Regions from separate parts of the Priestia sp. TRM10 genome, predicted to be linked through region 3. Evidence: riboswitches for the same ligand, from Rfam matches in the RefSeq annotation. Region 3 holds a riboswitch; each other region holds the start of a gene.
What was found. A riboswitch is a leader RNA that binds a small molecule or an ion and turns the genes downstream of it on or off. The one in region 3 is predicted to bind S-adenosylmethionine.
Positions count from the first base shown of each region.

Region 1 (4,247 bases), on a different contig from region 3:
GCCCAGCTATCCACTCCAACAATATTAATATCAAGGCTAGCTAGGTTACCTGCAAAGCTAGAAAGAACAACAACGCGTTTCGGGTTTTTCGGTACTTTTACAGATCCGCTTTCTGACTGATATGTAACCATTTCTTCTTTACTATCACTTGAAGCTGAATTCTTATCTTTATCAGTGTTTCCGTTGCTGCATGCACTTATTAGTAACAGGAAAACAAGGGAAAGGGGCACTAACCATTTTTTCATATTAATTTCTCCTTTAAAAGAATATAGTGGTTAGTTTATGAACGATTATCGTAATTATCCACCTATGTATATAAAAACAATTAAACGATAATGATTATCATTACTAACTATATTTTTAATATAATGTCGATTTATGTAGTTGTCAATCTATATTTAAATCGTTTACATCATATGCTTTGACTATTTTTTAATTAACAATAAAACAGGAGAAATAAAAAGTGAATTCATATGTTTAGAAGAGAAAATGTGCAGCTACTTTCACTTTTTTTATTTCAGTAAAAGGGAGCTTACTTGGGGAAATACTATATTAATGGAAAAATTTTATAATAAAAACAAGAAATCTCTTTATGGGAAGATAGAGAATTTCTTCTTTCTATATCAATTTCTTTCAACAAGGAGATCAGAAATGGAAAAATATAAGCAGCACTTCTTGAAAAATATACGGAAACAGCTAAAAGATTGGGAAGTTGTTTCTTTCATTTCTCATGAAGAGCTTTACAGATTTCTTCATTCTATAGCAGGGACAGCTGCAACAATAGGTTTGGATAAAATTAGAGTAAAGGCAAGAGAGCTAATGAATGGGCTAGAAGATATGGATAAAGAAGAGTGGGGAATGGAGAATGTAGAGCACTATATATTCGATGTCATCCATCTTTGTTACGCATATGATTATCAAGAAATAATCGACTTTTCCAAAAAGATTAATGAACAACAAAAAGAGAGTGCTGTCATCTTATTAATTGATGATGACACATCTTTTTTAATGTATATGAAAGAAAAATTAGAAGAGGAAGCTAATTGGTATGTCATTGTAGTAGCAAACCCTCAAAAGGCTGCCTCTGCTCTTTACGATGTGAAACCAGATTGTGTGATTATTGATATTCATATGAAGGAGAAAAGTGGACTTGAGCTGCTTGAGTTTTTAAATGGAAAGCTTAAACAACAATTCATTCCAACTGTGATAGTAAGTGGCGATGGAGAAAAAGAAACACGCATTAATAGCTACCGAAAAGGTGCAGATGATTTTATTCAGAAACCGTTTGATATAACGGAGTTTATTGTTCGTATTCAAAGGCAATTAGACAGAAAAAATCAAATTCATGATCTGTTACTTCTTGATGAGTTGACACATGTGTATAATCGTAAATATTTAAATCAAGCTTATGAACAGTTGCAAAATGAAAGGAATCGTTCTAGAGAACCATACTGTTTAGCTGTTTTAGATATTGATCATTTCAAGAAAATTAATGATACACATGGTCATCTTGTTGGAGATGAAATCTTAAAAGCATTTGCTCGCTTTTTAAAAGAGGAGACACGTATGAATGACATTGTGGTTCGTTTTGGGGGAGAAGAATTCATCATTCTTTTTCCGAAAACAAATATTCAGGAAGGGTATGAGGTGATTGATCGGTTACGGAGGAAATTTAAGGAGTTGTCCTTTGAAGGAAAAAGGACATTTTTCTGCACATTTTCCTCAGGGATTGTAGAGGTAAACAATGTAAATACACTCGAATACTGGTTACAACTAGCAGATAATGCTCTTTATGAGGTAAAGAAAAAAGGTCGCAATCGAGTACAGAAGGCAGAGGCCTTATATAGTTTTTGGCCTCAAAAAACATTGAAAGTAGCAGTAGTTGATGACGATCCAATTATTAGAACGATTATCAAAGGCATCTTAACAAAGTTTCCTCACCAGCAGATGGTTCTTGAAGTTAAAACATTTAAGGATGGGAAAGACTTTATGAATTCTAAATGGCATATAACAGAGGAGAATCCTTGTCTTGTGATTTTAGATGGGATTATGCCAAACGTAGATGGATTAGAAGTGCTAAAAAGGCTGCATAGTCAAGAACAGCAAGGGCTTTATAAAGTAATTATGCTTATTTCACGAAACAGTAAGGAGGGTGTGGCGAGAGCACTTCAACTTGGGGCAGATGATTATATGATAAAGCCGTTCAACTTATTAGAGTTGGAAACAAGAGTAGGAAAATTAATGAGCAGAATGTTTTAGTGCTAGTAATGAAGAAAATAAAGAGAGTTGATCGAAAAGAGCAGGTTTCTCTGCCCTTTTTTTAGTTTATTATATCTGACTATTCAGAACTATTGGAATGGTATTGACAATTAATGAAGAGAACGATATAGTTATGAAAATTGAATTCTTATCCAGAGAGGTGGAGGGACTGGCCCTTTGAAGCCTCAGCAACAGGTCGATTATAGACACTGTGCTAATTCCAGCGGGTGATTTAGCCTGATAGATAGGACCGTACGTTTTTATTTGTCAGTAACGCATCCATGGATTGGATGCGTTTTTTTATTGGACTTTTAATTGAAATATGAAGGAGAATCAGCATGGGAGCTCAACCAAAACAGGAATTTCAAAGAAAAATGAAGGAAAGACACCTTGTAATGCTTTCACTTGGAGGAGTTATTGGAACAGGTCTTTTCCTCAGCTCTGGTTATACAATTCAACAGGCAGGCCCTTTTGGTACTATTCTTTCTTATCTTGTTGGTGCCGTTGTTGTCTATCTTGTAATGCTATGTTTAGGAGAACTTTCTGTTCATATGCCTGAAACAGGAGCATTCCATGCCTATGCAGCCAAATATATCGGTCCAGGAACAGGATATGTTGTTGCATGGCTTTATTGGTTAACGTGGACGGTTGCTCTTGGATCAGAGTTTACAGCAGCAGGGCTGCTTATGCAGCGTTGGTTTCCATCTATTAATGTGTGGATATGGAGTGCATTATTTGCTATTTTGATTTTTGTTCTTAATGCTTTAACAGTCAAATTTTTTGCAGAATCAGAGTTTTGGTTTTCATCTATCAAAGTTTTAGCCATTGTATTTTTTATTATTCTAGGAGCCGGAGCAATGTTTGGTATCATTCCGCTTGAGCATTCAGAAGCTGCTCCATTTTTCTCTAATATAACGAGTGAAGGTCTTTTTCCAAATGGAGCATTAGCTCTTGTAATGACGATGCTTGCAGTTAACTTTGCTTTTTCAGGAACAGAGCTTATTGGGGTTGCAGCTGGGGAAACAGTTGATCCAGAAAAGAACATTCCAAAGGCTATTCGTACAACATTATTCCGGCTTATTATTTTCTTTGTTGGAACGATTGTTATTTTGGCAGCACTCTTACCAAGTTCAGAATCAGGAGTGGTAGAAAGTCCATTTGTTGCCGTTCTTGAAAAAATAGGTGTCCCATACGCAGCAGATATTATGAACTTCGTCATTTTAACAGCTATTTTATCAGCAGCAAACTCAGGGCTCTATGCTTCATCTAGAATGCTCTGGTCACTTGCTGATCAAAAAACAATTTCACCTATCTTTGCAAAATTAACAAAGAGAGGCGTTCCAATCTATGCTGTAATTTTGAGTATGGTTGGAGGGGTGCTTGCTTTATTTTCAAGCATTATTGCTCCTGATACAGTATATATTGTTCTCGTCTCTATCTCGGGACTTGCCGTTGTTGTAGTTTGGATGAGCATTAGTCTTTCACAGCTTTTCTTCCGCCGCCGTTATATTCGAGAAGGAAACTCTGTTGAAGATTTAGTATACAAAACACCTCTTTATCCATTTGTCCCTATTGCATCATTTTTACTTTGTTTAGCATCATGTATTGGGATTGCTTTTGACCCAACACAGCGTATAGCCTTGTATTGCGGCCTTCCATTTATTATTTTATGTTATATCGTATATTACACAACTCAACATTTTAAGAAGAAAAAGGAGCCTATTGAATATGCTAGTGGAGAGAAAAGATCCAGTTAAAAACATTCTAGAAAAATATCAAACTTTAATTGTAGACGGAGCACTTGCAACAGAACTAGAAGGGTATGGCTGCGACCTTAATGATCCTCTCTGGTCTGCACGTGTTCTTATTGAAAATCCAGAACTTATATATAAAGTTCATAAGGAATACTTTCTTGCTGGAGCAGATTGTGCCATTACAGCAAGCTATCAAGCAACAATTGATGGCTTTAAACAGCGAGGAATTCAAGA
Region 1 is NZ_JBJZOT010000011.1:68,532-72,778, forward strand. It holds gene ACK3CR_RS08750 (iron-hydroxamate ABC transporter substrate-binding protein) at 1-245, opposite strand, end outside; gene ACK3CR_RS08755 (diguanylate cyclase) at 652-2,259, shown strand; SAM riboswitch class I at 2,405-2,510, shown strand; gene mmuP (S-methylmethionine permease) at 2,598-4,016, shown strand; gene mmuM (homocysteine S-methyltransferase) at 3,988-4,247, shown strand, end outside.
Region 1: linked by a shared signal. The riboswitch ahead of mmuP (S-methylmethionine permease) and the one ahead of mtnK (S-methyl-5-thioribose kinase) in region 3 are both predicted to bind S-adenosylmethionine.

Region 2 (4,247 bases), 140 kb from region 3:
GAAGAAGATGCTCTGTAATGCCTCGTTCTTCTTTATCTTCTAGAGGCATGCTTGCATGAGTCATCGTAGCAGGATGCGTTAAAATGCTCTCTACTGCTCCAAGGCTTACCCCAACTGAAGAGAGAACAACATGATTAAGCGTCTCTTTTGCTACTTCTTTATCTTTTAATTTAAAGGAAATGATAGCCCCGTAGCCACTTGCTTGCTCACTTGCTAATTTGTGCTGTGGGTGAGATGGAAGTCCTGGATAATACACCTCATCTACTTGTGAGTTATCACTTAGCCACTGCGCAAGCTCTAAAGCTGACTTTTGTTGCTGATCTAGACGTACTTTTAGTGTCTTAATCCCTCTTAATAGAAGCCAGCTATCATTAGGACTTAAAATCGCTCCAAAAGCGTTTTGTACAAACCCAATTTTCCCAGCAAACTCTTCGCTATTTGTAATGGCAACTCCAGCTACAACATCACTGTGACCTCCAAGATATTTCGTTGCGCTATGAACGACAATATCTACGCCTTTATCAAGCGGTTTTTGTAAGTATGGCGTCATAAACGTGTTATCCATAATCGTAAATAAATCATATTCTTTTGCAAGGCGCACAATTTCTTTAATATCTGTTACGTGTAAGAACGGATTTGATGGAGTCTCAAATAAAATCGCTTTTGTTTTTTCTGTAATACGTTGTTCTACTTCTTTAATATCTGTTGTATTAGCAAACACAGCTTTAATATTAAAATTAGTGAAGAGCTGTGTAACCGCTCTGAATGTTCCCCCATATACATCATGTGAAACGATAATTTCGTCTCCACTTTTTAACAAACATAAAACAGAAGAAATAGCAGCCATACCTGATGAAAAAGCAAATCCATACGTTCCATTTTCTAAGGATGCAACAGTATGTTCTAGAGCTTCTCGTGTAGGGTTACCTGATCGAGAATAATCGTATCGGTTATTTTTTTGCTGATTAAACGTAGTTACTTGATAAATAGGCACATTGACAGAACCAAATGGCTCTTCAACGTGAGTTTTAGCGTGTATAAGCTTTGTGCTGAACTTCTGATCTTTTGTACTCATCAAATCTCTCCTTAAAGTCTTGAATTAAATCCTCTCCATGCTCAATACCAACTGATAAGCGAAGCAAGCAATTCGTTACTCCAATTTCATTTCGAACATCCTCTGGAATATCAGCATGTGTTTGGCGTGCAGGGAACGTAATTAATGTTTCAACGCCTCCTAGGCTCTCAGCAAACGTAACTACTTGAAGATGTTCTAATAAGAAAGGCACTAGGGCTTCTTCTTTTACAGAGAAGGAAAGCATTCCTCCAAAGCCTTTTGCTTGTTTCTTCATTACGTTATAGCCTGGATGACTTTCTAATCCTGGATAAAATACTTTATCAATCAAATCTTGTTCTTCAAGCCACTGAGCAATTTTCAAAGCATTTTCCTCGTGGCGATCCATTCTTAATGCCAATGTTTTTAAGCCACGAAGAAGGAGAAAACATTCCTGTGGTCCAAGAATGGCACCAATAGCATTTTGATAAAAGCGAATTTGTTCACCAAGCTCACGACATCGACTAACAACAAGTCCACCAATAACATCATTGTGTCCGCCTATATACTTACTTGCACTATGTACAACAAGATCTGCACCAAGTACAAGTGGCTGCTGTAGATATGGAGACATAAATGTGTTATCAACAATTGTTAAAAGATCATGTTCTTTTGCAATAGCAATTGCTTCATGCAAATCTGTAACGTGCATAAGTGGATTTGTTGGTGTTTCAATAAATAGAGCTCTTGTATTTTCTTTTAGATTTCTTTTTATCTCTTCTGAATTTTCAGTGTTAACATATGTAACCTCTACGTCATTTTTCTTGACAATATCTTCAAGAATACGATATGTTCCACCATATAAGTCTTTTGAGATAATAAGATGATCGCCTTTTTCAAGAAGAAGGAAAATGGCTGAGATAGCAGCCATACCTGATGAAAAAGCAACTCCTACTTCTCCTTTTTCAAGAACCGCAATTGCTTCTTCAAGCGATGTTCTAGTAGGATTGGCTGTTCTAGAATAATCGTAACCTGTGCTTTCTCCTAAACGAGGGTGTTCAAACGTAGATGCTTGATAAATTGGCGTTGTAAGTGAACCTGTTGCAGCATCTCTTTTCATTCCTGATCTTACTAACTCTGTTTCAATATGCATAATATTCTCCCTTTCTTCCTCAATATAAAAAAGCCACTCTTTACAAATGAAAGAGCGGCTAATCCGAAATCTCTCATCTGTAAGAACAATTTGTTCTACAGGAATTGGCACCGTTCAAGTATATTACTTGATGGTTGCCGGGCTTCATCGGGCCAGTCCCTCCGCCACTCTTGATAAGAGTAAATTTATAATTCATTGATTTTGTTAAGTAATTAATCTTACTTTAGTAAAAATATGAGTGTTTGTCAACGAAGTTTTCTAAAAAGGTTAAATATACACACTATTCAAAAGGATTTTCTACTATATCCTGTTTTAAGCATATATTAAAAAAACAGCAGAAACGAATGTCTCTGCTGTTTCTTTTACTCATATAAAAAAGCAGTGATGGAATATACAGTGCAGTCCCATCTTCTTAATCTTTCACTCACTAGTTCATTGTATTCTGCTACGCTTTTTGTTGCCTCATATAAAGGAAAGTCCATTGCCTTATTCCTCCTCTATCTTATTTTTATCATTATAGACAAACGTAGGAACATCTAATCTTGTGAGTTTGTTCCTTTCTATCTCTTTTTACGCTTTTGAAGCTCTTTTTTTACAATTGGAACACCTTTTTTAATAGCTCTTTGGACTTTAGGATTCTTCAGTAATCTGATAATTTTGCTCAATCTTCCCATGATTATTTCAGCTCCTTATTATTTCGATACTGACTAAGACGTTTGCAGTATTTATATAAATAAGCAATTGCTTCTAAAAACCATTTTGGAAACTTTTTTGGGAAATAAGATTTTTGATAAAAATAGCGATAAGCTCTTGCTAAATCGCGCCACTGATAGCATGTTTTCTTCTGAGTATAGCGTACAACATCAATAATACGAACTTCTTTATCCTGCGTTAGAATAAGATTGTGTAAATGAATATCTGAAGGGTTTAATCCTTTCGAGCGTGCAAAGGCAAGTCCTTTTTCAACCTCTTCAATTGCTTTTGTAGGAATTCTCACACCTGTTGTTAAACACTGATAAAACGTTTTGCCTTTAATATATTCCATTACAATATAGTTTGGTCCAACTTCATATATTTCAGGAAAAGTGAGAGAATGTGATAATTTTTCATACACTTCTCCCTCTTTTTGCGCTAAGTGATCAAACGAAGGAAAAAATAGTTTAATCACTTTATTTTCATTTTTCACTTTAAAAGCCCACGCACTTCTCCCTGTTCCTATTACTTTTAATTCTCTTGGCAGGTGAATAAGAGAATATGAAGAGCCTTTTTTTTGGAACTTAACTTCCTCTACGAGTTCTGAAGCTTTCCTCACATTTTTTCCCCCTTCACTCTTTTTTCAAACATACTACAAATTTCACACTTTCCATAATAATATGCTTTTAAAAAAAAGAGCTCTTACCTTTGGTAAAAGCTCTTTTGAGATGACTTTTTTAAGCTGAGAACTTGCGTAGCTTTGTATCTAAAATAAAATTACCAAATGGAATAACAGATGCTAACAAAGCACTTACAATCCATTTATATGACCAACGTACTTTCATCGTGACATAACCAACCATTAAAATATATAAAACAAACAATCCCCCATGAATAGAACCAACAACTGTTACAACTTCAGGGATATTTGCTATATACTTAAGCGGCATTGCAATTCCTAAAAGAGCTAAGAGAGAAAGCCCTTCAATGAGTCCTACAAACCTCATTCCACCGAGTGGAGAGTTCATCATATTATCGTCTCCTTTGTATTGTTTTTATTTATGTATGTCCAAATTCATTTTTTATGTGCTTACGTTTTTAGTATACCAAAGTTACAAATCTTTTATCACCTTGTTCCTGTGACAGTTTCATGACATTAAGAAGCCGGGAATACCCGGCTTTTTCCTATACTTTAAAAATCGACGTAACACCTTTAAAAACCGTTGATAGCTGGTTAACAGCGTTCATCATTTGACCTGCTGTATTCATCATTTTATCCATATTATACGTACCATCGCTGTTCTTAAACTGTGCTAAAATTTGCGGTGGCTGACTTTTTGTTTGCATCCA
Region 2 is NZ_JBJZOT010000013.1:219,160-223,406, reverse strand. It holds gene ACK3CR_RS12430 (trans-sulfuration enzyme family protein) at 1-1,075, opposite strand, end outside; gene ACK3CR_RS12425 (trans-sulfuration enzyme family protein) at 1,029-2,204, opposite strand; SAM riboswitch class I at 2,275-2,384, opposite strand; gene ACK3CR_RS12420 (RIO1 family regulatory kinase/ATPase domain-containing protein) at 2,881-3,516, opposite strand; gene ACK3CR_RS12415 (DUF3817 domain-containing protein) at 3,635-3,928, opposite strand; gene ACK3CR_RS12410 (YppG family protein) at 4,083-4,247, opposite strand, start outside.
Region 2: linked by a shared signal. The riboswitch ahead of ACK3CR_RS12425 (trans-sulfuration enzyme family protein) and the one ahead of mtnK (S-methyl-5-thioribose kinase) in region 3 are both predicted to bind S-adenosylmethionine.

Region 3 (4,247 bases):
ATTAACTGTTGAAGGATTAACAGTTCAGAATGGCACAGTAAAAATATAAAAGCTAAGCGATACATTCGCTTAGCTTATTCACTTTCTTCTTCTTTCCATCCTTGTCCTTCTATAAAAACGAGATCAACAGACTGTTGTTCATCTGTTTCGTGCATGGAGCTTTCGGATTCTGTGAATTCTTTCTCATTTTTTTTCACTTTCTTGTCCTCCTTACACTTTTTAAAAATTTCATTATTATAATAAGCAGTTGAAGAGAAGAATATGTTTTCTACAATGAAATGTTACACTTCTGTAAAAAACAAAGAAGAAGCAGCTATGCTTCTTCTCTTTTATAAGCTTTTAGTTGTAAATAAGTCAGGGATTTTATCGAATTCAGTTCCATGTATAATACCTTGTTCTGTAATAATACCTGAGATAAGTTCTGCAGGAGTCACATCAAAAGCAGGATTATAAACAGATGTGTTTTTAGGTGCAACCCACTCATTTCCTACTTTAAGGATTTCTTCCTCTTTTCGTTCTTCAATTGGAATTTCATCTCCATTTTTAAGAGAAATATCGAACGTTGATAAAGGAGCCGCAACATAAAATGGAATTCCATGCTGTTTTGCCAAAATAGCTAATCCGTAGGTTCCGATCTTATTAGCTGTATCTCCATTTGCAGAAATGCGGTCGGCTCCAACAATAACAGCGTCGACTTTCTTTGTTTTCATTGTATGTGCAGCCATGCTATCAGTAATTAACGTAACATTTACCCCGCTTTGTAAGAGTTCCCACGTTGTTAATCGCGCACCTTGTAAGAGAGGGCGAGTTTCACAAGCAAATACATGGATAGGGAAGTCAACTTCTGCTGCGAGATGGAAAGGAGCTAATGCCGTACCATAATAAGCGGTGGCAATCGACCCTGCATTACAGATGGTCATTACAGAATCATTCTTATTAAAAAGTGACAAAGCATGCTGTCCAATGTTATAACAGATATTTTCATCCTCAACGCTAATCAAAATAGCTTCATGAACAAGATTTGTTTTTGCTTCATTGACAGAAGCCGCATTCTCAATTTTATTTTGTAAACGATGAAGGGCCCATGTTAAATTAACGGCCGTTGGGCGAGAAGAAGCAAGGTATAAGCTTTGTTCACGAATGTGTGTATGAAATTCTTGTAAGTCCTCTCCTTCAAATTTTGATCCAGCTAGGGCTAATCCAAAAGCAGCGGCAATTCCAATTGCTGGTGCTCCACGCACTTTTAAAGTTTTAATAGCATCCCATACATCTTCAATTGTTTCTAAAGTTAGAAACTCAACAGAATTGGGAATAAGTTGTTGATTTAAAATTTTAATGGAATCCTCTTTCCATTCTACCGATCTTGGTATTGCCATTTTTCTTTCATCCTTTCTAAACAGTTCTAGCGTTATTTCCTAAAAATTCATTATTTTCAATATAAAGCTCGTGCAAGTCTTGAACAGTTTTAATCTCTACTCGATTTAAAATGAGAGATTTTCCTATGTCTAAAGCAATCTCTTTTGTACGAATACGAAGTTCACTTTCTTCGATCGTATCAAGATCTGCTACATGAGCAAGCCCAATTGTTCGGCGGATTATTTCACATCCTGCAAAACCTAATGCATCTTGCCAAATGGTTTGGAGTGTATAGTCAAGATAGCCGTTAACTTGTAGAAAAGGATTGTTTTTATCCTCTTTCCAAAGAGACGTAAATACAGACGAAAAAGTTTCCCATGTATCATGAATAAAGCCAAAAAGCTCAGTTTGAGCTTGGGGACGACGGAGTGCATTAAACAATAAATTTGCGATAAAATGACCCAAGTCAAAACCAAAAGGTCCATAAAAAGCAAATTCAGGATCGATAATTTTTGTTTCATGCTCGCTAGCAAAAATACTTCCTGTATGTAAATCACCGTGAATAAGGGCATCTCCATTTGTTAAAAACAGTCTCTTCAATTTAGCTACTTCAAGCTTAAGTTCATCCTCTTTCCAAAGTTGTTCTACTTTTTCTGATAGTTCTGGTTCAAAATCATTTGTATCATGATCAAAGAATGGATCTGTAAAAACGAGGTCTTCTGTTATTTTACAAAGCTCAGGGTTTGAAAATTGCTGTGCTTTTTCTTTCTTTTCAGTTGGACTCAACCCTAAATCAGATGTTTTAAAGAGAATGTGAGCTAAAAAGGTGCCAATATCTTTTCCTAAATTCGGATAAGATTCACCTTTAATAAGTCCTGTCCTTGCAATGGAAAGATGAGATAAATCTTCCATAATTGTTAGTGCGAGCGTCTCATTACTGTACAACACCTCAGGAACAAGGTGAGGGGTGAATTTTGCAAATTGTAACAGAGCTTCGCTTTCAATTTTGGCTCGCTGCAGCGTCAATGGCCAACTTTCTCCCACAACTTTAGCGTATGGTAAAGCTTGCTTTACAATCCATTTTTTTGCGCTACCTTGAGCACTCATTTGAAAAACAAGGTTAAGGTTCCCATCGCCAATTTCATGGCATGTTACATGTTCATCTTCAGCAAAAAAATGAAGTTGTTTTAAAAGAGATATAGCGCTTTCTTCTGTTAACGGTTTATAAACATCAAATTGAAAAGTCATAAGAGAAGTAAACCTCCAAAATAGATTTGTTTAATCGGAATTAAGAAGTGAAAGGGAGTAGGGGTGCTTATTTAACAATGAAAAAGCCCCTTTCCTTTATGAAAGAGGCTTGAAGATATGGTCAAACCTCTTATCTTTCAGAAAGGATATCCTTTCTGTTGGAAGTAGCACCGTGCCACTTTTACGTTCATTTTACACAGAATGAACAAATGGTCGGTTGCTGGGCGTCAAAGGGCCAATTCCCTCAGCCAACTCTTGATAAGAGTATATGTGATTTTAAGTTGGAAATGAAATAACACTGTTTGAAAAGTATACTAGCAACGATTGTAGGTTTTGTCAACACGTAAATTTAAGATTAGGTTATTTGTTTAGAGCGAGAAAAACTTTTCTTTTTTCATCTTTACAGAAATGAAAGAAGCATATATCATGAATCATTAGAATTTGTAGAATTTTTCGAGAGGTTGTTTATGATGAAAATATTTCAGCAGTCAGACCTTTTAAAAGGGTTACCAGAACAGTTTTTTGCTTCTCTTGTTAAAAAAGTAGCAAAAGAAGCACATAAAGGACATGACTTAATTAATTTTGGTCAGGGAAATCCAGACAAGCCGACTCCTAATCATATTGTAAAGGCTCTTCAAGAAGCAAGTAATAATCCTCAATTTCACGGTTATCCGCCTTTTCAAGGGCACAGCTTTTTAAAAGAGGCTGCAGCCTCTTTTTATAAACAAGAATATGGAGTAACAATTGATCCAACAAAAGAAGTAGCCATTTTATTTGGCGGAAAAGCAGGATTGGTTGAAATTCCCCAGTGTTTGCTTAATAAAGGGGATGGTGTCCTTGTTCCAGATCCGGGTTACCCGGACTATTTATCAGGGGTTGCGCTAGCTGGCGCAACATTAACTAAAATGCCTTTAACAGAGCAAAATGATTTTTTACCTGACTATAGTTCACTGTCAGAAGAAGATAAACAACGTGCTAAGCTGATGTTTTTAAACTATCCAAATAATCCAACAGGTGCTGTTGCTTCAAAAGAATTTTTTGAAGATACGGTGAGCTTTGCCGACAAAAATGATATCTGTGTTGTTCACGATTTTGCTTATGGAGCAATCGGATTTGATGGCAAGAAGCCAAGAAGTTTTTTGCAAACTGAAGGAGCAAAAGACGTTGGAATTGAGATTTATACGTTTTCTAAAACATTTAATATGGCAGGCTGGCGCATTGCTTTTGCGGTTGGAAACGAGAGCGTTATTAAAGCAATTGAACTTTTACAAGATCACCTTTATGTTAGTATTTTTAGTCCTATTCAAAAAGCAGCCGAAGTTGCGCTTCTGCATAGTCATAAAAGTGTTCAGGATCTTTTGTCTCTTTATGAGAGAAGACGTGAAGTTTGGATAGGGGGATTGCAAAATATCGGATGGGATGTAAAAGCTCCAGCAGGCTCTTTTTTTGCTTGGCTTCGTGTCCCTAAAGGATATACATCAACGGAATTTTCCAATCTACTCTTGAAGAAAGCACATGTTGTGGTAGCTCCAGGAATTGGTTTTGGTGAGCATGGTGAAGGATATGTACGAACAGGATTGCTAACAGAGGAAACGCGAATCCGAGAAGCTATTGAGCGAATCAAGGGATTAGGAATTTTCTAA
Region 3 is NZ_JBJZOT010000013.1:79,131-83,377, forward strand. It holds gene ACK3CR_RS11670 (methylated-DNA--[protein]-cysteine S-methyltransferase) at 1-49, shown strand, start outside; gene ACK3CR_RS11675 (hypothetical protein) at 75-197, opposite strand; gene mtnA (S-methyl-5-thioribose-1-phosphate isomerase) at 330-1,376, opposite strand; gene mtnK (S-methyl-5-thioribose kinase) at 1,393-2,604, opposite strand; SAM riboswitch class I at 2,732-2,869, opposite strand; gene ACK3CR_RS11690 (pyridoxal phosphate-dependent aminotransferase) at 3,075-4,247, shown strand.